4 regions of the Synechococcus sp. JA-2-3B'a(2-13) genome follow, and region 1 is predicted to be linked to each of the others. Evidence: predicted binding sites of a transcription regulator. Region 1 holds the regulator's gene; each other region holds the start of a gene.
The links. The regulator NtcA, encoded in region 1, controls nitrogen genes in cyanobacteria. The targets are predictions, from matches to a motif close to GTANCNNNNGNTAC.

Region 1 (7,340 bases):
CAAACTGGTGGCGATGTGCCAATCCGGCTTGGGGGGGATCACCGTCAAAGTGTAGGGTTCCCGCTCGCGACCGGGCACGTAGAGGAAGAGCGCTGCCCCGTTGAAATAGGCGTGGGTCAAATCCAGATGGTTTGTGCGCACCGTCAGCTCATAGGCATAGACCCGGTAGCACACCTTCACGGCAGAACAGCCCGGCGGATCGATCTGCCAGGTGTTCTTGTCCACCTTCCGCCAGGCCAAAGGGATCCCTTGCTCAGTTGCCGCCTGAAACTCCTGCACATGACGGGCATACTCCCGCACCAAGTAGGATCCCGGCGTCCACACCGGCAGTCGCAGCCGCAAAGGCACCTCTGGATCCACCTCTTGGATCTGCAGTTCCACCTCCAGCAGGTGATTGGCCGGATCCGGCATCCGCACTGTGAAATGCTGGCGGCTCAGTTGAGAAGGTGCAGCAATGATAACCTCTGGGATCCCCATAGATAGGTAGATAGAATGTTCCAACCCACTCCACTCTCTACCGCCAAGGGCCGACGCAACCCCCAGCGACAATGGCTCTTATCCTAACCCCTGCTTTCGGTTGGGGATCCCTTTCTGGGGCAAAAACGAGACTCAAAAATGTAGCACGTGCTACAAAGATGCCTGGGCAGAACCTTCTACTTTAGGGTAAATCTTGGTATCATCATCGATTCTGAAGTCAAGGGGTTGCAACCTAGCCTAATGCTTCTAGATTGATCTTAATAGGTTGATCTTAGGTATAAACTGACCTTAAAAGGTTGATGAGTATGGCGGTGGCCGTAGCGGAAAAATCTCTGATCACAGCCTTCAAGCAATTGGGAGGCCCTCACCATCCTCCGGTTATCGAAACGTTCGAGCGCGGGAAGACCATTTTTTTTCCAGGGGATCCGGCGGAGCGGGTTTACTTTTTGGTGAAGGGAGCCGTTAAGCTCTCGCGGGTCTACGAAATGGGGGAGGAAATCACCGTTGCCCTCCTGCGCGAAAACAGCATCTTCGGCGTGCTCTCCTTTATCACGGGACAGCGCTCCGACCGCTTTTATCACTCGGTGGCTTTTACACCTACTGAGTTGCTCTCTCTGCCGATCGAGCAGGTGGAGAAATCCCTACAGGAGAACGCCGAACTGGCCATGTTGCTGGTTAAAAGCCTGTCGTCTCGTATCTTGCAAACGGAGATGATGATCGAGACGCTGGCTCATCGCGACATGGGATCCCGTCTGGTCAGCTTTTTGTTGATTCTCTGTCGCGATTTCGGGGTGCCTGGCCCAGATGGGGTCACCATCGATCTCAAGCTGTCTCACCAGGCCATTGCCGAGGCTATTGGCTCAACCCGCGTCACCATCACCCGCCTGTTGGGAGAGCTGCGCAAGAAGAAGTACATCTCCATTCACAAGAAGAAGATCACCGTACACGACCCGATGCGGCTGAGCCATCGCTTTGCCTAGAAGGAAGAGGAGAACACCTCCTGAGCAGCACCCTGCCTAGGCAAACCCCGCTCGATGGTTGGTTGAAGCTCTACCCGGCTTATGTTCAGTCTACTGCTGCAGCCTTGAAGAATCTCTGTGCCCGAAGGACAGACTTAAAGTTTTCTGGAAGCTGACCGGATCGCGGGCAAGAATCTACTAGTCTATGGGGGGATCTGGCTTTGGCCAGAGCTATCTAGCCAATTGCTGAGGTGTAACTGTGGAAACAGCCATCGAGTGGATTACCGCCCATGAGATCCTCGACTCGCGAGGGCGTCCCACCCTAGAAGCCCTGGTGGGTCTAGCCAATGGAGCAACGGGCTTGGCGCAGGTTCCCAGCGGTGCCTCGACCGGTACCTTCGAGGCCCATGAGCTGCGGGATGGGGATCCCAAACGCTACGGCGGTAAGGGTGTGCTGAGGGCGGTGGAAAACATCCTTGGCCCCATCCAGTCGGAGCTGCAGGGAGAAGATGCCCTCAACCAAGCCCGTATTGACCAGTTGCTGATCGACCTGGACGGCACCCCCAACAAGTCCCGCCTGGGGGCCAACGCTATTTTGGCAGTTTCTCTGGCGACAGCCAAAGCGGCTGCGGAAGCAGTGGGCTTGCCTCTTTACAAATACCTGGGGGGGCCCTTTGCCAACCTGCTGCCGGTGCCGCTGATGAACGTGCTCAACGGCGGCGCCCACGCCGACAACAACGTCGATATTCAAGAATTTATGCTTGTGCCCATTGGAGCGGCCAGCTTTCGCGAGGCGCTGCGCTACGGGGCTGAGGTGTTTGCGGTACTAAAACAAGTGCTGCAGCAGAAGGGGCTGTCCACCGGTGTGGGGGATGAAGGGGGGTTTGCTCCTGATCTCGACTCCAATGCGGCGGCTTTGGATCTGCTGATGACGGCTATTGAACAGGCAGGCTACAAACCGGGAGCAGATATCGCCTTGGCCTTGGATGTGGCCGCCAACGAGCTGCTGCAGGATGGGCAATATCACTTTGAGGGCAAAGCCCACAGCGCGGCTGATATGGTGGCTTACTACCAGCAACTGCTGGCCAACTATCCCATCCTTTCCATTGAAGATGGGCTAGCGGAAGAAGACTGGGCCGGTTGGCAAGCCATGACCGCTCAACTGGGATCCCGGGTACAGCTGGTGGGAGATGACCTGTTTGTAACCAACCTGACCCGCCTGCAAAAGGGTATCGACAGCGCCGCCGCCAACGCCATTTTGATCAAGCCCAACCAAATCGGCACCCTGACGGAGACCGTCTCGGCCATCCAATTGGCAGTTCAAGCCGGCTTTCGCACCATCATCAGCCACCGCTCTGGCGAGACGGAAGACACCACCATTGCCGACTTGGCGGTGGCCACCCGTGCCGGGCAGATCAAAACCGGATCCCTCTGCCGCAGCGAGCGCATTGCCAAGTACAACCAACTGCTGCGCATCGAAGACGAGCTGGGGGAAGCGGCAGTTTATGCCGGTCGGGTGGGCCTGGGTCCTAGAGCTCGCTAACTTCCCGTTCCGTCCCAGGGGATCCCTAGCACCTGCACCAAAAAGGCCCAGCGGTCGGCAGCTTCCTCAATCAGCTTGCTGGTGGGCTTGCCGGCCCCGTGCCCTGCCTTGGTGTCGATGCGGATGAGGATGGGCTGGGATCCCCCCTGGGCTACCTGCAGGGCAGCGGCAAACTTGAAGCTGTGGGCGGGCACCACCCGGTCGTCGTGATCTGCGGTGGTGATCAGGGTGGCGGGATAGGCAGTGCCGGGCTTGAGGTTGTGCAGAGGGGAATAGGCGTAGAGGGCCTTGAATTCCTCCGGGTTCTCCGGGGATCCGTACTCGGAGATCCAGGCCCAGCCGATGGTGAACTTATGAAAGCGCAGCATGTCGAACACCCCCACTGCCGGCAGGGCCGCTGCAAACAGCTCCGGCCTCTGAACCAGGCAGGCCCCCACCAGCAGGCCGCCGTTGCTGCCGCCGGAGATGGCCAACTTGGCGGGGTTGGTGTAGCCATGGGCTATCAGCCACTCGGCAGCGGCAATAAAGTCGTCGAACACCTTTTGCTTGTTGAGCTTGGTGCCCGCCTGGTGCCACTCTTCTCCGTACTCGCCGCCGCCGCGCAAATTGGGCTGGGCGTAAACCCCTCCCATTTCCAGCCAGGCCACCAGACCCACTGAAAAGCTGGGGGTAAGTGAGATGCCAAAGCCACCGTAGCCATACAGCAGGGTGGGGTGATCCCCTGTCCGAGTCAGGCCGCGGCGGTGGACGAGAAACATGGGGATGCGGGTGCCATCTTTGCTGGTGTAGAACACCTGCTGCACCTCGTAGGCCTGGGGATCGAAATCCACCTGGGGCTGACGGAACAGGGTGCTGGTGCCGCTGGTGAAATCGTAGCGGTAGATGGTGGGCGGGGTGGTGAAGCTGGTGAAGGTGTAGAAGGTCTCGGTGTCGTAGCGCTTGCCGCCAAAGCCGCTGGCGGATCCCAGCCCGGGCAGCGGGATTTCTCCTAGGTAGGTGCCGTCTAAAGCAAAGGTCTTGATCTGGGTGTGGGCGTCTTTGAGGTAGAAGGCCACAAACTGATTGTTGATCAAGCTAACCCCCTGCAGGGTCTCCTCCGCCTCGGGGATCACCTCCTGCACCCGGTCAGGCTGCTCCAAGTCGATGGCCACCAGTCGCCGCCGAGGAGCTTGGCAGTCCGTCAACAGCCAAAAGCGGGATCCGTCGTTGCCCACGAAGCTGTATTCGGCCTCAAACTCGCGGATGAGCTCTACTACAGGAGACTGGGGATCCCGCAAGTCTTTGTAGAAGATGAGGTTTTTGGGATCCGTGCCCCGCCAGACGGAGATGATGAGGTAATTCCCATCTTCAGTAACCCCGCCGGCAAAGCCCCACTCTTTTTGGTCGGGGCGGTGATAGACCAAAACATCTTCTGACTGGGAGGTGCCCAGGCGGTGGTAGTAGAGCTTCTGGAAGTAGTTGACGCTTTCGTATTCGCTGCCGGGGGCCGGTTCGTCGTAGCGGCTGTAGAAAAATCCTTGCCCATCCAGCGTCCAGCTCGCCCCGGAAAACTTGACCCAGCGGAGGTGATCCGGCAAATCCTCGCCGGTTTCGATGTCCCGCACCTTCCATTCTTGCCAGTCGGAGCCGGAGCGGGAGAGACCATAGGCCAGATACCGCCCATCACGGCTGATGGCAATGCCCGCTAGAGCCACCGTACCGTCTTCGGAGAAGGTGTTGGGATCCAGCAAGACCCTGGCCTCAGCCTCCAGGCTTTCTTGGGTATAGAGAACACTTTGGTTTTGCAGGCCGTCGTTCTTGAAATAGAAGTAGCGGCCCCCTTCTTTGAAGGGCTGGCTGTATTTTTCATAGTTCCAGAGCTGGGTCAGGCGTTCTCGGATCCGCTGCCGGGCTGGGATCTGCTGCAAGTAGTTAAAGGTAAGGTGGTTTTGCGCCTCAATCCAGGCCCGCGTCTGCTCCGAATCTAGATCCTCTAGCCAGCGGTAGGGATCCGGTACCGCCTGCCCGTGGTAGATGTCGACAACGGTGGGATCCGGATAGCTGGGCGGGTAGTTGAGCATGAGACCTAAGCGCTAGAGACCCATTCCACTATGGCAGAGGAGAAGCCAAAAACCCACTCTCCGGCCTTTGCCAGGCATGCTCGCTATAGTGGAAGCCGAGTTGCGGGATAGATTCTGTGTTGCAGGCTTCTCCTTTCTTCCAGGCCGGGCGGATGGGCGCCTATCCCCTGGGCTCAGGCTGCTATCACTTCTCGGTGTGGGCGCCCTTGGTTGAGCAGGTGGAGCTGAAGCTGCTCAGCCCTGTCCAACGTTGCTTTACTCTAGTGCGGGATGAGCAGGGCTATTGGCAGGGGGAGGTGGACGGGATCCCACCTGGGCCAGTGGACTACCTCTACCGCCTGCACACCTCAGCAGGGGTAGTGGAGCGGCCGGATCCCGCTTCCCGCTGCCAGCCCTACGGCGTCCACGGCCCTTCGCGGGTGGTGGATCCCCACTTCGACTGGCAGGATCAGGGGTGGAAGGGGATCCCCCTGTCTCAGTGGATCCTCTACGAGCTGCATGTAGGCACCTTTACCCTCGAGGGCACCTTTGCTGCTCTGATCCCTCGCCTGCCGGAGTTGGTGGAGTTGGGGGTAAACGTGCTGGAGCTGATGCCGGTGGCCCAGTTTCCAGGAGAGCGCAACTGGGGCTACGACGGCGTCTACCCCTACGCGGTGCAGACCAGCTATGGAGGAGCGGCAGGCTTCAAAGCCCTAGTCAATGCCTGCCACCAACTGGGTTTGGCCGTCATCTTGGATGTGGTCTACAACCACCTGGGGCCGGAGGGGAACTACCTGCGGGATTTTGGCCCCTACTTCACCGACAAGTACCACACCCCTTGGGGGGATGCCCTCAACTTCGACGACCGCTATTCTGACGGCGTGCGAGAGTTTTTCCTACAAAACGCCGAGTACTGGCTGGAGGAGTTTCATCTCGATGGGCTGCGGCTGGACGCGGTGCATGCCATCTACGACTTCAGCGCCTACCCCTTCTTGCAGGAATTGGCAGAGCAGGTGGATGCCCTAGAAGCTCGCACTGGCCGGCCCAGGGTTCTCATTGCCGAAAGCGACCTCAACGATGTCCGCCTCATCACCCCCCGAGAGCAAGGGGGCTACGGGCTAGATGCCCAGTGGTGCGATGACTTCCACCACTCACTTCACACCCTGCTTACCGGGGAAAAGACAGGCTACTACCAGGACTTTGGCGAATTGGAGCACCTGGCCAAGGCTTACCGGGAGAGCTACGTTTATTCTGGCCAGTACTCCTGCTACCGCGCCAGGCGTCACGGCAACTCCGCTGTTGGGCGACCGGGATCCCAATTTGTTGTCTGCATTCAAAACCACGATCAAATCGGCAACCGCATGTTGGGAGAGCGCCTCAGCCAGCTCACCTCTTTCGAGGGCCTCAAGTTGGCTGCCGCTGCCCTGCTGTTGGCTCCCATGCTGCCGCTGCTGTTTATGGGGGAAGAATACGGGGAGGTGGCCCCCTTTCTGTATTTTGTCAGCCACGGGGATCCCGATTTGGTGGAAGCGGTACGACAGGGACGCCGCCGCGAGTTCAGCGCCTTTGCCTGGCAGGGAGAGCCGCCGGATCCCCAAGCTGAAGAGACTTTCTTGCGCTCCAAGCTCAATTGGGAGTTGAAAAAGGCCGGTCACCACCAGGTTCTCTGGAAGTGGTACCAGGCCCTGATCCGGCTGCGCAAAACCCAACCGGCCCTCCAGCACTTGGAGCGGGATGGAGTGGAAGTGGAGCTCTTTTCCAACTCTGGCCTAGCTCTGCACCGCCGCCAGGGATCCCAGGCTTTGCTTGCCCTTTTCAATTTCAGCCCCGATCAGCCAGTCACCTATACCCAATGGCCCAGCGGCACCTGGGAAAAACTTTTGGACAGCCATGAGACCCAGTGGTTGGGCAAGGGATCCTCTCTGCCCGCCGGAAGCCAAGGAGATCTTGTGGAGGTACCGCCCTATGGGGTGGCGGTGTACGGTCAGAACCCCTAAAAGAGGTAATCCCGGCCGCAGCCGTAGCGCCAAGCCTCGCGGCGCCGTCTCCAGAAGTAGTCCTGGGGGTTGGTTTCCGGCTCCGGGCGATCTGTTAGCCTTTGCAGCAGCTCGTAGAGGCCAAGGGCGCCAAAGTGGCCCGCCCATTCCACCAACTCCGGCAACCCCAACCGGGGCAAAAGTCCGGCCACCAACCGAGGATCCCGACTCATCGCCCCCCACAGGGCCTGGGCCAAGCCGCCGAACTGCACTACATCCTGCAAAAAGGGCTTCACCACCTGGGGGCCGGCGGCAAACATGGCCGCAAACACCCTGCTCAACAGGC
Region 2 (7,340 bases), 460 kb from region 1:
GACAAAGAAGGGGCAGTCCTGCAACCGGAGATGCAGAAGATAGCGGTGAGGAAGATAGGCGAGAACTGGTCATCATGGTGTTTTCCAATCGAGAGTTTAAGGTAACAAAAGCTAAACTTCGCTGAGCTGGTACTCCTGCAGCTTCAGATCCTGCCGGATGGCCACCGACTCCAGGTAAGCAACGGGATCCTCTCCGTCAAAGCGGGATCCATCGCCAAAGAGTAAAGCTCCGCGGTCGTGGGCCCGATCCGGAAGGCCCAGTTCTCTGGCGGCTAGGGCGTAGGTTTCGCTGTCCAGAACTTGGTCGAGAACCGAAACCCAATTGCGGGGAAAAGCGCAGAGTCCCCAGCGAGCCATCTGCGTCAGGATCCAGAGGTGTTCCAATCTTTCCGGACAGGTGTTGCGCCCGTTGGCAAACTGGTGAAAACCGGTGAGGGCTTGGGATTCATCGGCAATTCCCCGCTGCAGAATACCCGTCCACCCCGGCTGCAGATCCTCCAGGGCCACGCCCACATACTGGGGCTGAGCCAGCCACTCCAAGATCTCAGAACGGTGCTGCGGCTGATCGCAGTAGTGACAAGCCTCCAGTAGTGCCTTGACCAGAGCTACATGGGTACGGGGGTAGTTTTGCGCCCAATCCTGGCGCACTGTCAGCACTTTTTCAATGTGGCTGGGCAAGATTTCGAGAGTGGTGGTGACGATAAATCCCAACTGTTCCCGCACGGCGCGGGAGTTCCAGGGCTCGCCCACGCAGTAGCCATCGATGTTGCCGGCCTTGAGGTGGGCCACCATCTGCGGGGGTGGGATCACCGTCAACGTAACGTCCCGATCCGGATCCACCCCCCCACCGGCCAGCCAGTGCCGCAACAGGAAGTTTTGCATGGAAGCCGGATGAACCACTCCCAGGGTGTGGACTGTGTCGGGGGTGTGGTTGAGGTATTGGCGAAAATCCGCCAGGCTTTGAACGCCTCGCTCCAAAAGTCTGCGCCCAAAGGTAATGGCGTTGCCGCCACGGGAGAGGGTTAAGGCGGTTACCAAAGGCACCGGAACTCCCCCTACTCCCAAGGTGGAAGCCAACGGGATCCCGGCCACCACCATGGCCGCATCCAGCCGACCGGAGCGGATCCCTTCCCAGATGGTCTTCCAGCCTGGCTCCCGCACCAGGGTGACCTGCTCCAGGCCATGCTTTTGAAACAGGCCTTTTTCCTGCGCCACCACCAGAGGCGCGCAGTCGTTGAGGGGCACAAAGCCAATCTCCAAATTGACCTTCTCCAGGCCGTGTTTGGCAATGGCCACGCGAACAGGCGTTTTTTGGCGAGCCCGCTTTTGCTGGTTGAGAAAGTAGATCATCTCTCCCCGCAGGCTGTAGTAGTCGGGGTGACGCACCACTTCCAAACGATGGCGGGGTCGAGGAAAAGGGATCCGCAAAATCTGGCCAATGCGGGCCTCCGGGCCATTGGTCATCATTACCACCCGATCCGAAAGCAGCAGCGCCTCATCCACATCGTGGGTAACCATGACACAGGTGAGCTGCTCCGCCTGGGCAATCTCCATCAGTTGCTCCTGCAGGTTGCCGCGCGTCAAGGCATCCAGAGCGCCAAAGGGCTCATCCAACAGCAGCACCCGCGGACGGATGGCCAAAGCCCGGGCAATGGCTACCCGCTGTTTCATCCCTCCTGACAGATGGGCCGGTCGCTTGTCGGCTGCCCCCTGCAACCCCACCTGGCGGATGTGCTCTTCCACAATCCGGCTTCGCTCTGCTTTGGGAAGGGATCCCAGCACCTCGTCCACAGCCAGGGCAACGTTCTCCCGCACGGTCAGCCAGGGCAGCAGGGAATAGTTCTGAAACACCACCATGCGATCTGGGCCGGGATCTGTAACCTGTCGGCCCTCCAGGAGAATGCCTCCGCGGGAAGGCTTTTCCAGGCCGGCGATGATGTTGAGCAGGGTCGATTTGCCACAGCCGGAGTGGCCGATCAACGAGACAAATTCCCCCTTTTGGATCTCCAGGTGGATGTCTTTCAGGACAGGATAGACCTCTCCGTTGTCGAGGAGAAATTCCTTGTCGACATGATCCACTTCAATGTAAGGCTGAGTCTTCATGATTCCCCTGAGATGATTTCTGAGAGCATGGAGAAATTGTCAGCAACCAATCTAAAACTCGGCCAAGCTCATTTAGCGATCCTCAGCCACCACCAGCGAGCCAATCCAAGCCGTGATCCGATCCAGCAGAAGACCCACCATCCCGACATAGATCAAAGCCAGAATGATTTCGCTGATGCGGGAGCTATTCCAGGCATCCCAGATGAAGAACCCGATGCCCACACCGCCAATCAACATTTCCGCTGCCACAATGGCCAGCCAAGACAAGCCCACCCCAATGCGCAAGCCGGTAAAAATATAGGGCACAGTTGCCGGGAAAACGATTTTGAAAAAGTACTTCCAGCCGGACATGCGCACAATTCTGGCCACGTTGCGGTAGTCCTGTGGGATCTGCTGTACGCCGACAACGGTGTTGATCAAAATGGGCCAGAGGGCCGTAATGAAGATTACGAAAATGGCGGAAGGGTTGGCATCTCGAAAGGCAGCCAAAGAAATCGGCAGCCAGGCCAAAGGCGGCACCGTGCGCAGCACCTGAAAAATGGGATCCAAAGCCTCGTACAGCCAGCGATTGACCCCGATGATCATGCCGCCCACAACCCCCACCAAGCCGGCCAGGGCAAACCCAATGAACACCCGCCGCAAGCTGGCCCAAATTTGCCAGAACAGCCCTTTGGCATTGCCGCCATAGTCAAAAAAGGGATCTTTAATGAGGGGATCCCAGGTGTCCTGCCAAACCTGGAGAGGGGTGGGCAAGTTGGCTCCGGGGCGGCTGTAAATGATTTGCCAGAGAATCAGGACGAGCAAAATGGCCGTAGCGGGCAACAGAATGCGACGCAGCGCTTTGTGGATTTGGACTCTTTGCCGCCAAGCAGAAGAAGGTGCAGAACTGGCGGGGGAACCGATTCCGGTACTGGACTGAAGAACAGAACCTTGGCCGGTTTTCAGCAGCCAGTGGCCTAGGCCAACCAGTAGGGGAAGCAGGATCCGAAAGAGGTGGTAGCCCAACTGTAGGGCAGAGTGGAAAATCCTCATGGCTTGCTGGGAGTAAGGTTGAAGTCAACTTAAGAGGATCCCAAGAGAGAAGGGGTTTCAGTTGAACACTCTTTGTGGGGATTCGGGGATCCCTTCTCTCCTGGACAGAGGGTTTGCAGCTAACTTGCTGGGGAAAGTTGGGAAATTAGGCCAGCTTCTTAATCGCCAATTTCTCCAGGTAGGCGGCAGGATTTTCGGGATCGAACTGCACCCCGTCGAAGAAGGTTTCCACTCCTCGGGAAGGGCTGGGGGGAATGGCCGCCTCCTGGCCAATGGCTTTGGCAGCTTCCCGCCAGAGTTCTTCCCGATTCACCCGCTCCACCAAGGCTTTGGTATCGGTGTCGGCAGGTAGGTAACCCCAGCGAATGTTTTCGGTCAAGAACCAGAGATCGTGGCTCTTGAAGGGGTAGGAAGCGTAGTTCTGCCAGAACTTCATCAGGTGGGGGCTGTTTTCAACGACCTTGCCGGTGCCGTAGTCAAAAGTGCCCCGAGAACGGCCCAAGATATCGGTCACGGGAACCCCCAGCCAGCGGCGGTCGCCGATGATGCGACACATCTCCTCTTTGTTTTCCATCTGGTCGCACCAGATCTGGGCTTCCAGCACCGCTTTCAACAGGGCAAGGGTGGCTTTCGGGTGCGCATCCACCCAGTCGGCCCGCAGGGCAAAGGCCTTTTCCGGGTGGCCGTTCCACAGCTCGCCGGTGGTGAGGGCACTATACCCCTCTTTTTGGTTCACCAGCTGGGCATTCCAAGGCTCGCCCACACAGAAGGCTTCCATGGTTCTGGATTTCATATTGGCCACCATCTGCGGCGGCGGCACCACAATGATGGAGACGTCGCTAGTGGGATCGATCCCGCCTGCGGCCAGCCAGTAGCGCATCCACACGTCGTGGGTGCCACCAGGGAAGGTCATTGCACATTTGGGATCCCCGCCGGCAGCTCGGACCTCGGCAAACTTGGCCTTGAGGGGGGAACTATCCAGGCCGATTTGCAAATCCCGATATTGGTTGGAAATGCTAATGCCCTGACCGTCCAGATTGAGACGGGCCAAAATGTACATAGGCACCGGCTTGCCATCGGTAACTTTGCCGGTGGTGATGAGGTAGGGCATGGGGGTGAGGATGTGTGCCCCATCGATGCCGCCGGCGGCGGATCCCAGCACCAAGTTGTCGCGGGTGGTGCCCCAAGAGGCCTGCTTGACCACCTCCACATCTTTCATGCCGTACTTGTCGAAAAACCCCTTCTCTTTGGCGATGATCAGGGGGGCCGCGTCGGTTAGAGCGATGAACCCCAGCTTGGCGCTGGTGGTTTCGGGAGTATCGGCCTGCGCCACCCAGTAGCCTTTGCCCAAGGATTGCGATTGGGCGCGCGGGATCCCAGCCGTGGCCGCCCCAGCCGTGAGAGCAGCCACCCCGGCCAAAAATTGCCGACGGGAGACGGGAGAGGAAGTGCTGAACAGCTTAGACATCGAAACCTCCAAGATTTACAACGACGAAGAAAGAAAAACTTTCAGGACGGCAACAGAACCGCTAGCGGGTTACCAAAACAGAAGCCTGGGCGGCGGACGGATGCTGACGCGGCCTGGCCCCAAAGTGCTCCCTGAGCAACTCCACCAAGACCGGCTTGAGGTCTTCGCAAGGGATCCCTTTGCGCACGCATTCGCCCAGCTTGGCGTCTTTGCCCACCTCTCCCCCCATGTAGATGTCCACGGCCTCCACCACCCTGCCGTCCTTGCGAGCAGTGGTGCCCATAAGGCCGATATCGGCTACTTGGGGTTGGCCGCAGGAGTTGGGGCAGCCCGTCCAGTGGATGCGCACCGTTTGGGGGATCTCCAGCTCCGCCTCCAGCTCCTCCATCAAGGCCACAGCCCGGTTTTTGGTCTCGATAAGGGCAAAGTTGCAGAACTGGTTGCCCGTACAGGACACCAACCCCCGCTGCAAGGGCCCTGGGTTGGGGGAGAACTTCTTCAAGAGCGGCTCTTTGAGGAGCGGGGCCACTCGGGAGTCGGGCACATTGGGGATGAGCACGTTCTGCTCCACCGTCAGCCGCAGCTCCCCGGAGCCGTACACCTCCGCCAAGCGGGCCAGCTCCATCATCTCCAGGGCGTTGAGCCGCCCCACAGGCACGTGCAGGCCGACAAAGTTGAGGCCCGGCTGCTTCTGGGCATGCACCCCCAGCAGATCCCGCTTGTGCCAGACCACCTCATCTTTTTCCGCTGCCCTGAGCAGAGGGTGGCCAGTCTGGCGCTCCACAGCCGCCCGGAACTTCTCTAGGCCCCACTCGTCAATGAGCCACATCAACCGCGCCTTTTGCCGGTTGGCCCGCAGGCCGTGATCCCGGTAGACCAGCAGCACCGCCTCGCACAGAGGAACCACATCGCGGGGATCCACCCAGACATCTAGGCCAATTGCCTCGGCGCAGCGGCGAGCCGAGAAAAAGCCGCCCACCAGGACGTTGAAGCCCAGGCGGCCATTTTTGAAGGCGGGCACAAAGGCCAGGTCGTTGATCTCCGCATGCACGGAGTTGTCGCGACAACCGCAGATGGCGATGTTGAACTTGCGCGGCAGGTTGCTGAAGGAAGGGTTGCCCTCGCCGTTGTTGGTGATCATGTCCTGCACCTTGCGGGTGAGACCGCGCACATCGATCAGCTCGTCCGGGTCAATACCGGCCAGAGGGGATCCCGTGATGTTGCGCACGTTGTCCATGCCCGACTGGATGCTGGTCAGGCCTACCTCTTTCAGGTAGCCCAGGATCTGGGGCATTTCCTCGATGGGGATGCCCCGCAGTTGCAGGTTCTGCCGGGTGGTGATGTCGGCTACGCCCTGTTCTCCATAGGGGTGGATGATTGCGCCCAACATCCGCATTTGGCCGCTGGTTAGGATCCCATTGGGCAGGCGCAGCCGCAGCATGAACTGACCTGGGGTGCGCTTGCGAAAGAAGATCCCCAGCCACTTGAGGCGGTGATCCCGGTCGTCTTCAGGAATGTTCTCCCAACCCATCCGGGCAAACGCCTCCAGCTCGGCCTTGACCGCCAGCCCATCCTTTTCGCTTTTGAGGCGTTCAAATTGGTTCGCCATGATCGCTGCTGTGGGGTGAACACTGGCTACTCTAGCGATGACGAACTGTTAACTTTGGTATTGGCAGTTACACTCTGTAACAGGTTATGCAGTTTTGTCATTCTCGAATTGCGCTTTATGCATAAAGTCAAGCTTCCAGGAGCAGCAGACTCCTCTCTCCCCTTTGGGAAAGGGGCTGGGGGTGAGGAAAAGCTAGTTGAGAGGGTTGAAAGAGTTGAAAGGCTCCCTCTGCCAGAGCAGACGGGGCGGGATCCCCAGCCCTTCGGTGAGGGGTGCGGGCCGTTGGGAAGTTTGGGGATCGCAGTCGTAGAGAGCGGTGGTGTAGCGGTAACTGCGGGGGGGGCCACCGTTGAGGCGAATGCCGCTAATTTCAAAGGTGTAGTTGCGATTGGGCTGGATCGAACCCACGGAGTAGGTCAAAGTTTCCAGGCCAAAGGCGGGATCCCCCACGCGGAGATCTCCAACAGGCACCGGCTCGCCGCTGAGGGCATCGGTGATGCGGACTTGGGCTTGGCTGAGATCAGCCTTGCCGCCACGGCTGGGCACCGAGAAAGACCAGCGGTAGGCAGACAGGGGCTGGCCGGAAAACCCTTCTAGGCGGTAGAGGTAGCCGTCTTTCTCCGGGAAGGCGATGAACTCTGGATCTGGCACCGACTCGTCAAAACCGAAGATCCAGTTGGCGTTGGCCTGGGTCACCCGTCCAGCCCGTGGGTCAAAGACAATGCCGTAGGCCCCCTGGGCGTACTGAGGATACAGGTTCCAGCGGCGATGCCCCACATCCACAAAGTTTTCTCGACCTGGCTCGGCAAAATAGATGTCCACCTGCCGCGCCAACACCCGGCCTGGATCGGGGCCGTTCAGCTCTAGGATGGGCCCAACCGCCAGGTTGCTGAAGCGGGATCCCGCCTCCCCAGCAGGGGTAAAGCAGCGCCAAGAAGGGGGCGGCTGGTGGCTGAGAGTACCATTGGCTACCTGCATCAAGGCCGCTTGCTGGGCGGCTTCTAGGAACTGAGGATTGAGCTTCACCGGCGGTAACTGGTGCAACAGCCGTAGAAAATTCAGCCGATCCATCATCTTTTGGGCTGCTGCAGGCGTAAGGCGACCGGGGTTGCAGGTGGCAACCTGGGG
Region 3 (7,340 bases), 510 kb from region 1:
TGGAGAGTCTGGTCCTAGAGTTTTCGCCAAGCGAGATCATTCCCTAGGCATCCACCATACGACCTTTTTCGGGGAAAAGGCCCCGAGGTCGCACCTGCAAAAAGGCCACGATCAAAGCAAAGACCATTACCTTGGCCATGCTCGTGGTGGCAAAAAAGTTGAGGGTATCGGTCAGGATGGGCACGTTGGGAAAAATCAAAGCCAGCGTCCCGGAACCGATGACAAAGTTGGCAATCCCGATCCCAAGCGCTGCCACAATGCTGCCCAAAAGCTTACCGACACCCCCCACGACAACCACCATAAAGGTATCCACGATGTAGTTTTGGCCGGTGTTCGGCCCCACGGATCCCAGCAGGCTGACCGCTACGCCGGCCACTCCCGCCAGACCCGAGCCGACGGCAAAGGTGAGGGCATCCACCTTTTGCGTGGGGATCCCTACACAGGCGCTCATGGCCCGATTTTGGGTAACCGCCCGGATGCGCAGCCCCCAGCGGGTGCGTTGCAAGAAGAAGTACAGCCCTAGGATGCAGAAGACAGTGAGGGCGATGATAAACAGGCGGGTATTGGGCAAAAACAGGTTGCCCACCGGGATCCCACCCCCCAGCCACCGGGGAGCCGTCACATCTTTGTTCTGGGCTCCAAACCAGGGTTGAGTGACTGCTAAAGCATAGGTTTGCGCCAGCACCCGCCCCCCCACCGCTGCAATTGCCGTGGAAAGCACCAGTAGCAGCGCCAGCGTCCACCCTTTGAGGCGCGGCCAATCCGTTCGCCTGGCCAAGAGCCACCAGCCGCCAAAAAAGAGCACCGCGAAGGCCCCCAAGCGGAAAGCCAGCACCCAATTGACGCTGCGCACAAACTGCTGCAGGATCAGGCTCACGCCCCAGGTGGCCAAAAGGGTCTCCAAGGGTCGGCCATACAAAAAGCGAATCACCCCCCGCTCCAGGGCTAGTCCCACCAGAGCCGTGACGGCAAAGGCAGCTACCAAAGCTGGAAAGATGTACAGATCCCGCCAGGGATCCCCTAGGGAACGAAAGGCATTTTGAACCACAAAAGTGGTGTAGGCCCCCAACATCATCAGCTCCCCATGGGCCATGTTGATGACCCCCATGAGGCCGAAAACAATGGCCAAGCCCAAGGCGGCTATTAGTAAGACGGTGCCGATGCTAAGGCCGTTAAACAAGCTATCCAAGAGCAAGGTCATGGGCAGGGGATCCTCCTTCCAACTAAACTAGGGAGGCTAACCGAGCATCTAGGCGGGATCCCCGACCCTATCCAAACGGCAAGGGATCCCAGCCCTGGCCAGGACTAGCTGACTTTGTAGCGACCGCCCTTGGCCGGATCTGACCAATCGCAGGCAAAGCCCTTGGTCTCTGCCACAAACTGGTTCCAGGGCTGTGGTTCCACGGCATCCGTAGAAAAGATGACATCAAACAAGCCATCGGAGCGCACCTGGCCGATCCGCACATATTTGGTCAGGTGGTGGTTGGTGTTCATGGTTACCAAGCCTTCAGGGGCATCGAAGGTCTGGCCGTAGGCTGCCTGCCGCACGGCGTCGATCTCCACCGTTCCCGCTTTTTCTGCCGCCTGCTTCCAGATGTAAACCATGATGTAGGCGGCTTCCATCGGGTCGTTGGTGACGCGGTTTTGGCCGTATTCTGCCTTGAAAGCCTCCACAAACTTCTTGTTGGCAGGCGTATCCACCGTCATAAAGTAGTTCCAGGCGGCGAAGTGCCCTTCCAAAAATTCGGGGCCAATGGCCTGCACCTCTTCTTCGGCAATGCTGACGGACATGGAAGGATAACGATCCGGCCCCAGCCCTGCCCCTTTCAGTTGTTTGAAAAAGGCCACGTTGCTGTCGCCATTCAAGCTGTTGTAGATCACACCGCCATTGGGAAGAGCGGCCCGGATCTTGCTGATGATGGGGGTAACTTCTGTGTTGCCCAAAGGCAGATAGTCTTCACCCACCACCTTGCCCCCCAGGGCTTCCAACTGGGCCTTGATGATGGTGTTGGCCGTGCGGGGGAACACGTAGTCGGATCCCACCAGGAAGAACTCTTTGCCCTTGTTCTTGAGCAGCCATTCCACCGAAGGCTCGATCTGCTGGTTGGGGGCAGCGCCGGTGTAGAAGATGTTTTTGGAGCACTCTTGTCCTTCGTACTGCACGGGATACCAGAGCAGGTGCTGCTTGGATTCAAACACCGGCAACACGGCTTTGCGACTGGCCGAAGTCCAGCAGCCGAATACCGTTGCCACCTTGTCCACATCGATCAGTTTGGTGGCTTTCTCCGCAAAGGTTGGCCAATCGGAAGCGCCATCCTCGATAATCGGCTCGATCTGCTTGCCCAAAACCCCACCGGCGGCATTGATCTCTTTGATGGCCAGCTTTTCCGCATCCACCACGCTGGTTTCCGAAATGGCCATGGTGCCGCTAAGGGAGTGCAAAATGCCAACGCGGATGGTCTCTCCCTGGGCGTAGGCGGGCACGGATCGCTTCACCCAGATCTGCGGCCCTAGGGCAGCCCCGGCTCCGGCCAGAGCGCCCATTTTCAGCACTTGACGACGATTAAATGATAGAGCCATCGGTGATCTCCGAAACGAAGTGAGTGCAAAGGGTATTAAGAAGTCCAGTTGTTGCAGCAGCCCGGCCAACAGAGGGAAGCACTTAGCTCATCACCTCGCCCATGTGTTAAATTTGCCCAACTGCAGTCGGCTGAGGCTTTCACCGAATGCCTTCCCAACGTCAACAGGGGAAAGGCTAATCCTGCAGTCGAGAAAGCGTTGTGCATCCCTGTTGCCTTAACGTGTTCCATCAAACCCATTCAGCCCGGAGAGAATTGTATCGCGGGATACCTTTTCCCAGAATCCGAGCCCTTTCCCCACAGGCTGTAGGCAAAGGCAGGGATCCCTTGCTGCCGGCATAATAGGGGTTCTGGGGTCGAGAATTAGTTGAGAGTTAATAGCTTATGGTGCAACAGGCCGGCTATGGATCTTGGCGATCCCCGATTACCGCTGACCTGGTGGTGACGGGATCCCTGCGCTTGGGACAGGTAGTTTGGGATGGAGGGGATCTCTACTGGACGGAGGGTCGCCCACAAGAGAAGGGGCGAAACGTGCTGATGCGGCGCTCTGCCGACGGGATCCTGGTGGAGCTGACACCGGCACCTTTCAATGTGCGGACACGGGTGCATGAGTATGGGGGTGGAGCTTATTGGGTGTCGGCAGGGGTAGTGTATTTTTGCAACTTCGCTGACCAACGGCTCTACCGCCTGCTGCCGGGTTCGGATCCCCAGCCCCTGACAGAAGCAGGCCCCTATCGCTATGCAGATGGGGTGGTGGATCGGGCGCGTGGACGCATCCTCTGTGTGCGGGAAGATCACAGCCGCCAGGGAGAGCCGGAAAACAGCCTTGTCTCGATTGACTTGGAAAGCGGATCCCAGCAGATTTTGGCTTCTGGGCACGACTTCTACGCCAGCCCGCGCCTCAGTCCAGACGGCCAGACCTTGGTATGGCTGACCTGGGATCACCCCCAGATGCCCTGGGATGGGACGGAACTGTGGCGGTCTGAGGTGAACCCTGACGGCAGCTTGGGAGAACCTCAAAAGCTGGCCGGTGGCCCTGCCGAGTCGATCTTCCAGCCCCAGTGGTCACCGCAAGGGGATCTCTACTTTGTTTCCGATTGCAGCGGCTGGTGGAACCTCTATCGCTGGGATCCCCAGGGCCCCATTCCCCTCTGCCCTATGGAAGCGGAGTTTGGAGAGCCGCAGTGGGTGTTTGGCCTGAGCACCTACGGCTTCTGTGGCGATGGGCGCATCCTGGCCTGTTATGAACAAGACGGGCTGTCTCATCTGGCTTATCTGGATCCCCATTCAGGACAGTTGGCAGGGATCCCCTTGCCCTACACCCAGATCAGCGGTTTGCAGGTGAGTGGGGAAAAAGCCGCTTTCCTGGCCGGATCCCCGACGGAAGCCACTGCCTTGGTCTGCCTAGACTTACCCTCCAGCCAAGTGGAGGTGGTGGCCCGTTCCAGCAGCGTGGCGGTGGATCCGGACTATCTGTCGATCCCAGAGCCCATTGTTTTTCCCACCGGTGGCGGCAAGGAAGTGGCCTACGCCTTCTTCTATCCCCCCAAAAACCGAGACTTTGTTGCCCCTGCTGGCGAAAAGCCACCCCTGCTGGTGAAAAGCCACGGCGGGCCCACCGGGGCGACGGCAGCCGTGCTCAACCTGGGGATCCAATACTGGACCAGTCGGGGGATTGCCGTTTTGGATGTGAACTACCGGGGCAGCAGCGGCTACGGACGGGCCTATCGGGATGCTCTCAAAGGCCGGTGGGGCCTGGTAGATGTGGAAGATTGCATCGCCGGATCCCAATTTTTGGCAGAACAGGGCAAGGTGGATGGGGAACGGCTGCTCATTCAAGGGGGCAGCGCTGGCGGCTATACCACGTTGGCGGCCTTGACCTTCCACGCCGTCTTCCGAGCAGGTGCCAGCTACTACGGGGTGAGCGATCTAGAAGCCCTGGCCCAGGAGACCCACAAGTTCGAGTCTCGCTACTTGGACAGCCTCATTGGCCCCTACCCAGAGCGGCGGGATCTCTACCGGGAGCGTTCCCCCATTCATCACCTGGAGGGCCTCAATTGTCCGGTTATCTTCTTCCAAGGGTTGGAAGACGCCATCGTGCCCCCCAATCAGGCGGAGAGGATGGTGGCAGCCCTACGGGCCAAAGGGATCCCAGTGGCCTATGTGCCCTTCGAGGGAGAGCAACACGGCTTTCGCCAGGCGGCCAACATCAAACGGGCTTTGGAGGCAGAGCTTTACTTTTATGCCCAGGTGCTGGGGTTTCCGCTGGCAGAACCTCTTGAGCCGGTTCGGATCGAGAACTTGGACATCTGATGATGACTGCTCAATGGGTCGAATAGAAAGGGATCCCGTCCCATCTATGGCCCATTGTTGCTCCACAACGCTGTCGCGACAGAGCAGCCCCTCTATGATGGACTTACCAGCCAACCCGGATGGAGTCATCGATATTGCTCCGCAACACTGTCGCGACTGCTGGTAAGAGAGCTGGTCATGAGCGTCAGTAGCCCTTCCTTCCGTGAACTGCCCATCTTAGAAAGCGGCGATCGTCTCACCCGCGATGAGTTTGAACGGCGCTATCAAGCCATGCCTCAGCTCAAAAAAGCCGAGCTGATTGAGGGAATTGTTTACGTGGCATCTCCCCTCAGATATCGCCGACATGGCAGACCACACAGCCACATCATGGCCTGGCTGGGAGTTTATGAAGCAGCAACGCCGGGGGTTGAGTCGGCGGGCAATCCAACCGTTCGCCTGGACTTGGACAATGAGCCGCAGCCAGATGCCATATTGCGGATGCACGAATCTTGTGGGGGACAGTCCCGCATTAGCGAGGATGACTACATTGAGGGTGCACCGGAGCTGATTGTGGAGATTGCCGCCAGCACAGCTTCCTACGACCTGCATGATAAGCTGCGGGCCTACCGGCGCAACGGCGTGCGGGAATATCTGGTCTGGCTAACCCAAGAGCAAGCCTTTCGCTGGTATGTCTTCCAGAATGGAGAGTACGTGCAGCAACAGCCCAATGAGTTGGGCGTTTTGTACAGTCGGGTGTTTCCGGGGTTGTGGTTAGCCGTGGACGCGCTGCTGACGGGCAACATGCAGCAGGTGTTGGGTGTGCTGCAAAGGGGAATTGAGTCGGAGGAACACCGAGAGTTTGCAGCGCGGTTGGCAACCCGAGAAGCAGAGGCTGGAGCCTAGGCCATGAGTCGGAGGGACGGGTTTGCGCTCAGAAAGGCCCAGGTTAATGGCTGTGGGCCAACAGGTTGGGCTCGAAGACAGCCATCTCCAACCGAAACGGGATCCCCATGTGGGCCAGCCAGTCCTGCAGCGGATCATCGGCCAGCGCCAGGATCTGCCCTTGGGGGGAAACGTGGGCCGGGCGGTGCCAATTGCCCAGTTGATGAATCACCTGGCCCATCTGGATGGGGTTTTCAGGTTGAATCAAGAGCACCGGTTCGGGTTGGGCTTTGACCCGAATGTGTCGCTGCGCATCCGCATAGAGCAGATCCCCATCGTGAAGATGGGTGCCCCGAGGCAGCATCAACTGGATCTCGGTACCCCAGTCGCTCACCAGCCGTTGCCGGGATCGCTGGCGGTCGTGCCAAGTGAGGGCAACCACTTCCAAGTGGCCGGGGATCCCCTCTGGCGGCTCGTCCAGCAGTTGCGTCACCGTAATGGCCGCGGGATCCTCTCCCGCAGCATGGGCATCTTCGCTCATGTTAGGGACTCCAGATATTGGCTGAGGTCTTCTTGAAGGCGAGAGAACTCCACTTCGGTGGAAAGGCGCAGCACCTTGGTTTTCAGAGTCACCAGCACCTTGGCTGCGTGGGGGCCAGCCCAGATGTTGGGGTTGCAGAACATCTCCAAGCTGAAATCTTCAGTAGGGTAACGAAACTCAACCGGCTCCTGAGGCTGCTGTCGGGAACGGATCTTGAGTCGCTCCAAGAGGATTTGCAGAGCCTTGTGCCATTGTTGTGCCGCCTCAGGCGAAAGGGAGAAACTGGCCGAGCCGGTTGCGAAGTTGAGGGCAAACTGAGGAAAATGGGTAGTCATGGAGGCCCGTACCGTTCGCGAAGCGTCCTTTGGAGGGCAGCATTGGACAACAACAGTATCTTACGTCAGCTCTTGCTAATGGGCGTGGGCACAACCACTCTGCTGGCAGAACAGTTGAGAAAGGCTGCCGACGACTTGGTGCAGAAGGGGCAGCTCAACCCAGAAGAGGCATCCAATGTCATCAACAACCTGCTCAACCAGGTGAAGGCCGAGCAGAGTAACTTTGAATCCTACGTTCAGCGGCAGGTGCGCAACGTCCTGCAGGATCTGGGCGTGCCCCGCCAATCGGAAATGGACGAGCTGCGCGGGCGGCTGGATCGGCTGGAGCGGCAGGTGCGCAATTTGGAAAATCAGGTTTACCGCCGGTAGCCGAGCCAAGCCTTCCCCTTTTGCCGGCTTTCCTTTGCCGTTGGGCAGGGTTTTGCCGAACGTTGCGATACCCTGAAGTCCTCTCTGGGAGAATTCATCAAGTTCCCATGTCAAGCGAAGTTTTGACCGTCACAGGCCGAGGGATCCCCCTGCTGGGCAACGACATCGACACCGATCGGATTATCCCGGCCCGCTTTTTGAAGTGCGTCACTTTTGACGGCTTGGGCCAGCACGTGTTTGCCGACGACCGCGCCCAGGATCCCGGCCAACACCCCTTCGATCAGCCTCAGTACCAGGGATCCCAGATCCTTGTGGTCAATGCCAATTTTGGCTGTGGCTCCA
Region 4 (7,340 bases), 330 kb from region 1:
TTGTCAAGTCCCTGCGGGTCTGGTTGCCGATTTGCCGACCTCATCGGAGCCTAAGCCAACTCTTCAGCTCTCAAGGATTGTGGGAGGCCGGGGTGCCATCGGATTCGAGTTCTAGTCGCGCCAGCAGGACAGAGTCCTTTGTTGGGCAAGCCCTCACCCACCTGGACGCCTCTGGCCGAGCACAAATGGTGGAAGTGGGACACAAGCCCATGGTTGCCCGCTTGGCCACTGCCCAAGGACAGGTACGCATGTCAGAAACGACTTTGCAGGCTATTCTGGCCGGTCAAGGGCCCAAAGGGAATGTGGTGGAAACAGCCCGGCTGGCCGGGATCATGGCTGCCAAGCGCACCGCCGATCTGATCCCGCTGTGTCATCCTCTCCCCTTGAGCAGCGTCACCGTGGATCTGAATCCGGATCCCCATCTGCCCGGCTTTCTGATCACCGCTACAGTAAAAACCAACGCCCAAACAGGGGTGGAGATGGAGGCTCTGACGGCTGTTTCCGTGGCTGCCCTCACCCTATACGACATGGCCAAGGCCTTGGAGAAGACGATGGTGATCGAACACATCCGGCTGCTGCGCAAGTATGGGGGGAAGTCTGGGCCTTTCGAGGCAGAGGATCGGGATAACGCCGAGAAATGCTGAAAGCTTTGCAACAACCAGAGAGGGGTGTTGGGCTAGGGTTGTTGGTGGGCATTGGGGTGCTGCTCTGGCCCATGCTGCGCCAGGGCTATCCCATGACTCACTCCACTCACTTCAACCTCAGTTGGGCCTTTCAGTATCAACGACAGTTTTTCGGCGGGCAGTTTTACCCCCGCTGGCTGGAGTATTCCAACTTCGGCTACGGCAATCCCACCTTTGCCTTTTACCCCCCTCTGTGCATGGTGGCCCCTCTGCCGTTTCGCCTGCTGGAGCTGGACATGCCCACCTCTTTGGTGGCCAGCATGGGCTTGGCGATGGCAGTCTTTGGCGCAGGGCTGTATGCCCTTCTCCGGCAACTCATCCCCTGGGCTTGGGCTCTGGTTTTGGCTCTGGCGGGTATGGCCGGCCCCTATTGGCTGGTGGATATTTACCAACGGGGGGCAATGGGGGAAGTGTGGGCCATTGCTGTCTCTCCCTGGATTTTCTGGGCCTCAGTCCAGGTGATCTGCCGGCCCCAGTCCCTTTGGCCGATTGTGGCCTTAGCCATTAGCTACGGCCTGTTGGCCCTATCTCACTTGCCCACTTTGCTGGTCTTTACGCTAACTTGGCTGCCCCTGCTGTGGGTGCTGAGCCGTCGGGATCCCCTCTGGCCCAGGGTGGGGCGCTGCTACTTGGGGTTTGGGCTGGGGCTGGGGTGGACGGCGTTTTATCTGCTGCCAGCCTTTTGGGATCAGCGCCTCATCCAGGTGGAGTTGGTGAATTTTGTCGAAGAGTACATGCCCCAACATCGCCTGATGCTGAGTGGGCTAACCCGGCTCCAGCCGCAACTGACGCAGCACTGGTTTGAAAGCGGCCTGGTGGGGTACTGGATCTGGATGGTGGCCGTTGTCTTGGGTGCTGGGATCCTGGTTTTCTGGGAATGGCTGGCCCGCAGGACAAGGGGGATGACCCCGATCCATTCCGTTCGTGCTGGCGAGACGGAGTCCTTTGATGCCTTGGGATCCCATGCTCCCCTGGCCAAAGCCATCCTGCTCTACAGCTTGGGGGCCAGCTTGGTGGCCTTGCTGATGATGACGGATCTGCTGGGTTGGCTCTACGAGTGGGTTTTGCCCCTGCGCCGCATTCAGTTTTCTTGGCGCTGGATGGCGGTGACATCAGTAACGGTGCCCTGGCTGTTGGGATCCCTGGCCGCCTGGGGGTGGGGGCAAAAGGGCTGGAGGATCCTCTTGATTGTGGGGATAGGTCTGGCAATGGGGATACAAAGCTGGCAGGGCTGGCAGGTCTTGTCCAGAGCCTGGTTTGACCCGCAAACCATCCAGACTTTTCAAGAGCTGTCTGCCGCCAAGCCATTTCCCAACGAGCCCCAGGAGCGACCGGGCATTGCTTTTCTCCACATGCACTGGCGCTTTCCCGACGGGCTGGCGCTGGTGGATGTGCTGGAGTACCGACCTCGCCAGGCAACGCTGCCCATGCCGCCCCCAGAGGTGGATCCGCTGCTGCGGTGGCAAGGCGACATGGTGAACTTTGGACGAGAACAAAGCGATCTGGAGCCACTGTTGGAAGTGGAGCAGTGGCGCTATGGCTACCGTCGTTTTCGGGCCGTTAACCCCACCGATCAGGATCAATGGGTAGTCCTGCGCACTTTTTACTACCCTGCTTGGTGGGTACAGGTGGATGGTCGCCTCACGTCTGCTGAGCACAGCGGAGTGGGGCTGTTGCAGGTGCGGATCCCACCGGGGGATCATCGCGTGCAGGTGCGCTATCTGGGTACTGCAGCCGAGTGGATGGGGTGGATCTTGACCGGCCTGACGGGGGTGCTGCTGGTGAAGCTGCGGCGGCTGCTTCGTTTATTGAATTTGAACGGAGCGCGGAGACAAGAAACTCCAGAGGAGGTAACAGCATGCTGAGTCGCGTGGCCGATTCCATCTACTGGCTCAACCGCTACGTGGAGCGCGCCGAGAACATCGCCCGCTTCATCGATGTCAATCTCAACCTCATCCTAGACTTGCCCAGCGGTCCCGCTCAGCAGTGGGATCCCATCGTCTACACCACCGGGGATCAGGAGCTGTTTTACCAACGCTATGGCCAGGCAACCCAAGAAACGGTCATCCAGTTCCTGGCTTTTGATAGGGATTACCCCAACTCCATCCTTTCCTGTTTGCGGCTGGCGCGGGAAAATGCCCGTTCTGTGCGGGAGGTCATTTCTTCAGAAATGTGGGAGCGGGTCAACCGCTTTTATTTGATGGTCAAAGAAGCGGCTCAGCAAGGCCCCCACCTGAGTCAGCTCCACGATTTTTTCACGGAAGTGAAGCTGGCCAGTCACCTATTCGCCGGGGTGATGGATGCCACCATGACCCATGGGGAAGGATGGCATTTTGGCCAGATTGGCCGTCTTTTGGAGCGGGCAGACAAAACGGCGCGCATTTTGGACGTTAAGTATTTTATCTTGCTGCCCTCTCTGCAGTATGTGGGTACGGCTTTGGATGAGCTGCAGTGGATCGCCTTGCTGAAGTCGGCCAGTGCTTATGAAATGTACCGGAAATACAGCCGCCAGCACCGCATCAATCCCAGGGAGGTGGCCTCTTTCCTGATTTTGGATCGGCAATTTCCCCGCTCCATTCAGTTTTGTCTTATTCATGCGGATCGATCCCTGCACCAGATCACCGGCACCCCAGCCGATACCTGGCGGGATCCCAGCGAGCGAGCTTTGGGCCGCCTGCGTTCTGAGCTGGACTACCTGACCATCGACGACATTATGGAGCAGGGCTTACATGAGTTTCTCGACAAATTGCAGCTACAAATGAACCACGTTGGCGATTGCATCTACGAAACTTTCTTTGCCACTCGCCCCTTGCAACCGTCTGAATCCTCTCTACTCTCTCAACGTCAAGCCCAACTGACATGAACGGCCTCGACTCTGAATGCAACGAGAAAAACAGGACACCTGGCCAATTGGGCTGGATCGGCAGCCGACGGGAGTAGATGAGGCAGCCTTTATTGCCGCCAATGCCATACTGATCGGCGATGTCCATCTTTCGGAAGCGGTGAGCATCTGGTACGGGGCTATCCTGCGCGGGGATCTCTCGCCCATTGTGATTGGCCGCCGCAGCAACATCCAAGATGGAGCCATCCTGCACGGGGATCCCGGACAGCCGACCCTGGTTGGCGAGGAAGTGACCGTAGGCCATCGAGCGGTCATCCACAGTGCCCACATCGAGGGGGGATGTCTGATCGGGATTGGGGCCATTATCTTGAACGGGGTCACCATCGGGGCAGGCAGCATGGTGGGAGCTGGAGCGGTGGTCACCCGGTCTGTGCCACCCCACTCTTTGGCGGCGGGGATCCCGGCCAAGGTTATCCGCACCCTCACCGAGGAAGAGGTCAAGCAACTGCGCCTTCACGCCCAGCACTACGTGGATTTGGCGCTTCAGCATGCCAGCCGCTTTGGCCGGTGGAGCAGAGGTTCGGGCGAGCGGCTCTGAACCTATTTTGCAAGCCGTCTCTCAACAGCCGGGATCCGCGCAGAGCACCCAGGTATCTTTGCTGCCGCCCCCCTGGGAGGAGTTCACCACCAGAGATCCCTTCTTGAGGGCGACGCGGGTCAGCCCCCCTGGGTGAACATAAATGTCCTTGCCATAGAGGATGTAGGGCCGCAAGTCCACATGACAGGGCTCCAGACAGGGGCCTTCTCCCCGATCCACCAAGGTGGGCACGCGAGAAAGGCACAGGGTGGGTTGGGCGATGTAGTTGCGCGGCTGGGCGCGGATTTTCTCGGCAAAAGCAGACCGCTCTTCCGGTGTGGCCTGGGATCCCATCAGCATGCCATAGCCGCCTGACTCGTTGGCTGCCTTCACCACCAGCTTGTCGAGGTTCTCCAGCACATACGCCTGATCCTTGGGATCCCAGCAGAGGTAGGTGGGCACGTTGGGCAAAATGGCTTCCTCTCCCAGATAGTAGCGGATCATCTGGGGCACATAGGCGTAGATCACCTTGTCGTCCGCCACCCCTGTTCCCAAAGCGTTGGCAATCGCCAGCCGCCCCGACCGGTAGACCTCAAACAGGCCGGGTACCCCCAAGAGGGAATCAGGGCGAAAAGCAAGGGGATCGATGAAGTCATCGTCGATGCGGCGGTAGATCACATCCACCCGCTGCAGCCCTTTGGTGGTGCGCATTTGCAAATAGCCATCGGCCACCACCAGATCCCGCCCTTCCACCAGCTCCACCCCCATCTGCTGGGCGAGGAAAGAATGCTCGAAGTAGGCGGAGTTGTAGATGCCGGGGGTGAGCACCACCACCGTTGGGTTGGCTAGGTGCGGCACCAGGTTAAGCAGAGTATCCAACAAATGGCTAGGGTAGTCGTCCACCGGGCGGATCCCCATGGTGTTGAACAGGGAGGGAAAGGTGCTTTTCATCACCCGCCGATTTTCCAGCACATAAGAGATTCCCGACGGACAGCGCAGGTTATCTTCCAACACGTACCAAGTCCCGTCCCGATCCCGCACCAGGTCGGTGCCGGTGACGTGGCACCAAATTCTCCCCGGCGGGTTGAGCCCCACACAGGGCCGCAGAAATCCCTTGGCCGTTTCGATCAGCTCGGCAGGGATCACCCCATCCTTAAGGATCTTCTGGTCGTGATAGACATCGTCGATGAACAGGTTGAGGGCGTGGATGCGCTGCTTGAGACCCTTCTCCAGCCGCTGCCACTCGGAAGCCGAGACGATGCGGGGAATGATGTCAAAGGGGAAAATTCGCTCCGTGCCCTGGCTATCGCCATAGACGTTGAAGGTCACCCCCATCTGAAAGAGGGCCGCCTGTGCTGCCGCTTGCCGCTGCTGCAGTTCCCCTTCTTCCAGAGAATGAATGCGCTCAATCAGCGGGATCGCCTCAGGACGGGGCTGGTTACGCCCCAAAAACAGCTCGTCGTAAAACCCCTCGCCCGGGTCGTAGGCATCAAAACGCACGTCTGGGATCCCTGGAACGCTATCATCTTCTTCTACTTCTTCTACTGTTGGCGGCTCTGGATCTGCATAGTGTGCTTTCAGCTACTTTTAGCCTGGTAAAAAGAAAGGACTCCGTCCCGCTGACGCGAAAGGACTCCGTCCCGCGAACAGTGGGTTGGCCAAACCAGGGGGGAGCTCTAGGGATCCACCACCTCAAAGGCCCATAGCCCCCGCTCGGCAGGGATCCGATGCAACTGCCCCTTGGGAAAGCGCCGTTGCAGCTCTGCCCCCTGCTGATCCCATACCCACTCGTTCATGAACAGGGTAAACGGTGGCTCCAGCGCCTGGATGGGCAACACCTCAGGGGAAAACACCGCTACCTTTTGTTCCCGTCCGGCAAAAAATTGGATCCAGCTTTGCCAATAGTGGGGTTCCCCCCAGCCGAAATAGGGGTAGGCAGTGCTGGCGGCCAGATAGAAGCGGTAGTCGGGATCCCCTTGGCGAGCTGCCACATAGCGCCCGGTAGCCCCCACATCGTTGCCCTGCGTCCAGCCTTTGTGGACAAAGTCTCCAAAAATGGCCAGGTTCCACCCCCCAATCAGCAGGATTGCCCCCGCCATCGCCGCCGCCGGCAGCCAACTCCCGGCCCGGGATCCCCAGCGTTCCAGGAGACCTGCCAGCACTTGGATCCCTTCCAAGGTTAGATAGGCTACAAAGGGCAGAATGACCAGCAGGCGGGTGTAGTTGGGGGCTTTGGTGATGGCCAAGCTAAACAGCAGGTAAAGAAACAGGAAACTGCCGATACACAGCCAGTCGTGGGGTTGGCTGCGCTTCTTGAAAAGGCGGTAGAGGCCGGATCCCAGCCCCAGCCAGATCAAAGCCCCCGTCAAGGGATCCACAAAAGCATGGCCGTAGTTGGGATAGATGTAGCCGCGGTCGTGCTGGCCGGGGTCGTTGAACATGCTGAGGCCGTTGAAGATGTTGCGCCAGACCGCCTCCTCTGGCGTAGCCGCATTCACCCACATCTGTTGTAACGCCCGCCCTTCCGGGAAAAAGAGAAATTGTTGGCGAGAGTACTCGGCGCTCACCGCAGGTGCTGTGACCGTGGCCACCAGAATGGGCCCAGCCACCAGAAAAAAGCCCAGCGCCGCGGGCACCGTCAGCTTAGCCAGGACCCAGAGGGGATTAGCTTGCTTGTTTTCTCCTCGGAGATCCTCCCGGCCCAGGAGCAGGTACAGAACTCCAAACAGCAACCCCAGCAGGATCACCACCCGCCCCGGCAAATAGCCGTAGAGGGAGAAAGCCGCCGCTCCTCCCCCCAGATAGAGCAACAGGGGATTTTTTTCCCGCACGCCCTTGAGGAGCAAGGCCAGGGCCGCACACTCTACCAGCACAATCAGGTTTTCCCGCATGGCCATGCGGCTGATGCCCAGCAAGGCGTGGTTGGATCCCAAGAGGGCTGCCCCCGCCAAAGCCAGCCGGGATCCCCAAAATGCCCGAAAAAACCCGTAGGCCACCAGAATGGTGACGACCCCGAAGGCGGCATGTACCGTGCGCACATTGAGCAGCGTGACTCCCCCCATCAGCCGCGTCAGGCCGCCGAAGAGGCTGAACATGAAGCGGGGGAAATAGAAATACTCCGGCATCAGCCCAAAGATATCGGGATAGCGCACCCCTGAGGCGCGACGGGCCATGGAGGTGATCACAATCTCGTCAGTATTGATCTGAAAAGGGATGTTGGGCAGGTCGCAGAGGTAGA

Region 2: CYB_RS00145 (ferredoxin--nitrite reductase) is a predicted target of NtcA. The motif match lies at 6,270-6,283, and genes of this name have one in related genera.
Region 3: urtA (urea ABC transporter substrate-binding protein) is a predicted target of NtcA. The motif match lies at 2,837-2,850, and genes of this name have one in related genera.
Region 4: CYB_RS13625 (circularly permuted type 2 ATP-grasp protein) is a predicted target of NtcA. The motif match lies at 5,674-5,687, and genes of this name have one in related genera.

The regions. Positions count from the first base shown of each region.
Region 1 covers NC_007776.1:2,631,801-2,639,140, reverse strand. Annotated here, with positions in the region: gene CYB_RS12050 (M61 family metallopeptidase) at 1-501, opposite strand, end outside; gene ntcA (global nitrogen regulator NtcA) at 783-1,457, shown strand; gene eno (phosphopyruvate hydratase) at 1,696-2,979, shown strand; gene CYB_RS12035 (prolyl oligopeptidase family serine peptidase) at 2,976-5,039, opposite strand; gene treZ (malto-oligosyltrehalose trehalohydrolase) at 5,156-7,015, shown strand; gene CYB_RS12025 (NAD(P)/FAD-dependent oxidoreductase) at 7,012-7,340, opposite strand, start outside.
Region 2 covers NC_007776.1:40,964-48,303, reverse strand. Annotated here, with positions in the region: gene CYB_RS00165 (ABC transporter ATP-binding protein) at 1-73, opposite strand, end outside; gene CYB_RS00160 (nitrate ABC transporter ATP-binding protein) at 112-2,103, opposite strand; gene ntrB (nitrate ABC transporter permease) at 2,176-3,135, opposite strand; gene CYB_RS00150 (CmpA/NrtA family ABC transporter substrate-binding protein) at 3,281-4,603, opposite strand; gene CYB_RS00145 (ferredoxin--nitrite reductase) at 4,665-6,212, opposite strand; gene CYB_RS00140 (CAP domain-containing protein) at 6,405-7,340, opposite strand, start outside.
Region 3 covers NC_007776.1:2,118,192-2,125,531, forward strand. Annotated here, with positions in the region: gene urtC (urea ABC transporter permease subunit UrtC) at 1-40, opposite strand, end outside; gene urtB (urea ABC transporter permease subunit UrtB) at 44-1,201, opposite strand; gene urtA (urea ABC transporter substrate-binding protein) at 1,306-2,580, opposite strand; gene CYB_RS09600 (S9 family peptidase) at 2,964-4,892, shown strand; gene CYB_RS09605 (Uma2 family endonuclease) at 5,070-5,774, shown strand; gene CYB_RS09610 (urease accessory protein UreE) at 5,818-6,294, opposite strand; gene CYB_RS09615 (hypothetical protein) at 6,291-6,629, opposite strand; gene CYB_RS09620 (phasin family protein) at 6,672-6,998, shown strand; gene leuD (3-isopropylmalate dehydratase small subunit) at 7,106-7,340, shown strand, end outside.
Region 4 covers NC_007776.1:2,957,484-2,964,823, forward strand. Annotated here, with positions in the region: gene moaC (cyclic pyranopterin monophosphate synthase MoaC) at 93-644, shown strand; gene CYB_RS13610 (hypothetical protein) at 638-2,548, shown strand; gene CYB_RS13615 (alpha-E domain-containing protein) at 2,542-3,546, shown strand; gene CYB_RS13620 (gamma carbonic anhydrase family protein) at 3,563-4,123, shown strand; gene CYB_RS13625 (circularly permuted type 2 ATP-grasp protein) at 4,145-5,602, opposite strand; gene CYB_RS13630 (glycosyltransferase family 39 protein) at 5,779-7,340, opposite strand, start outside.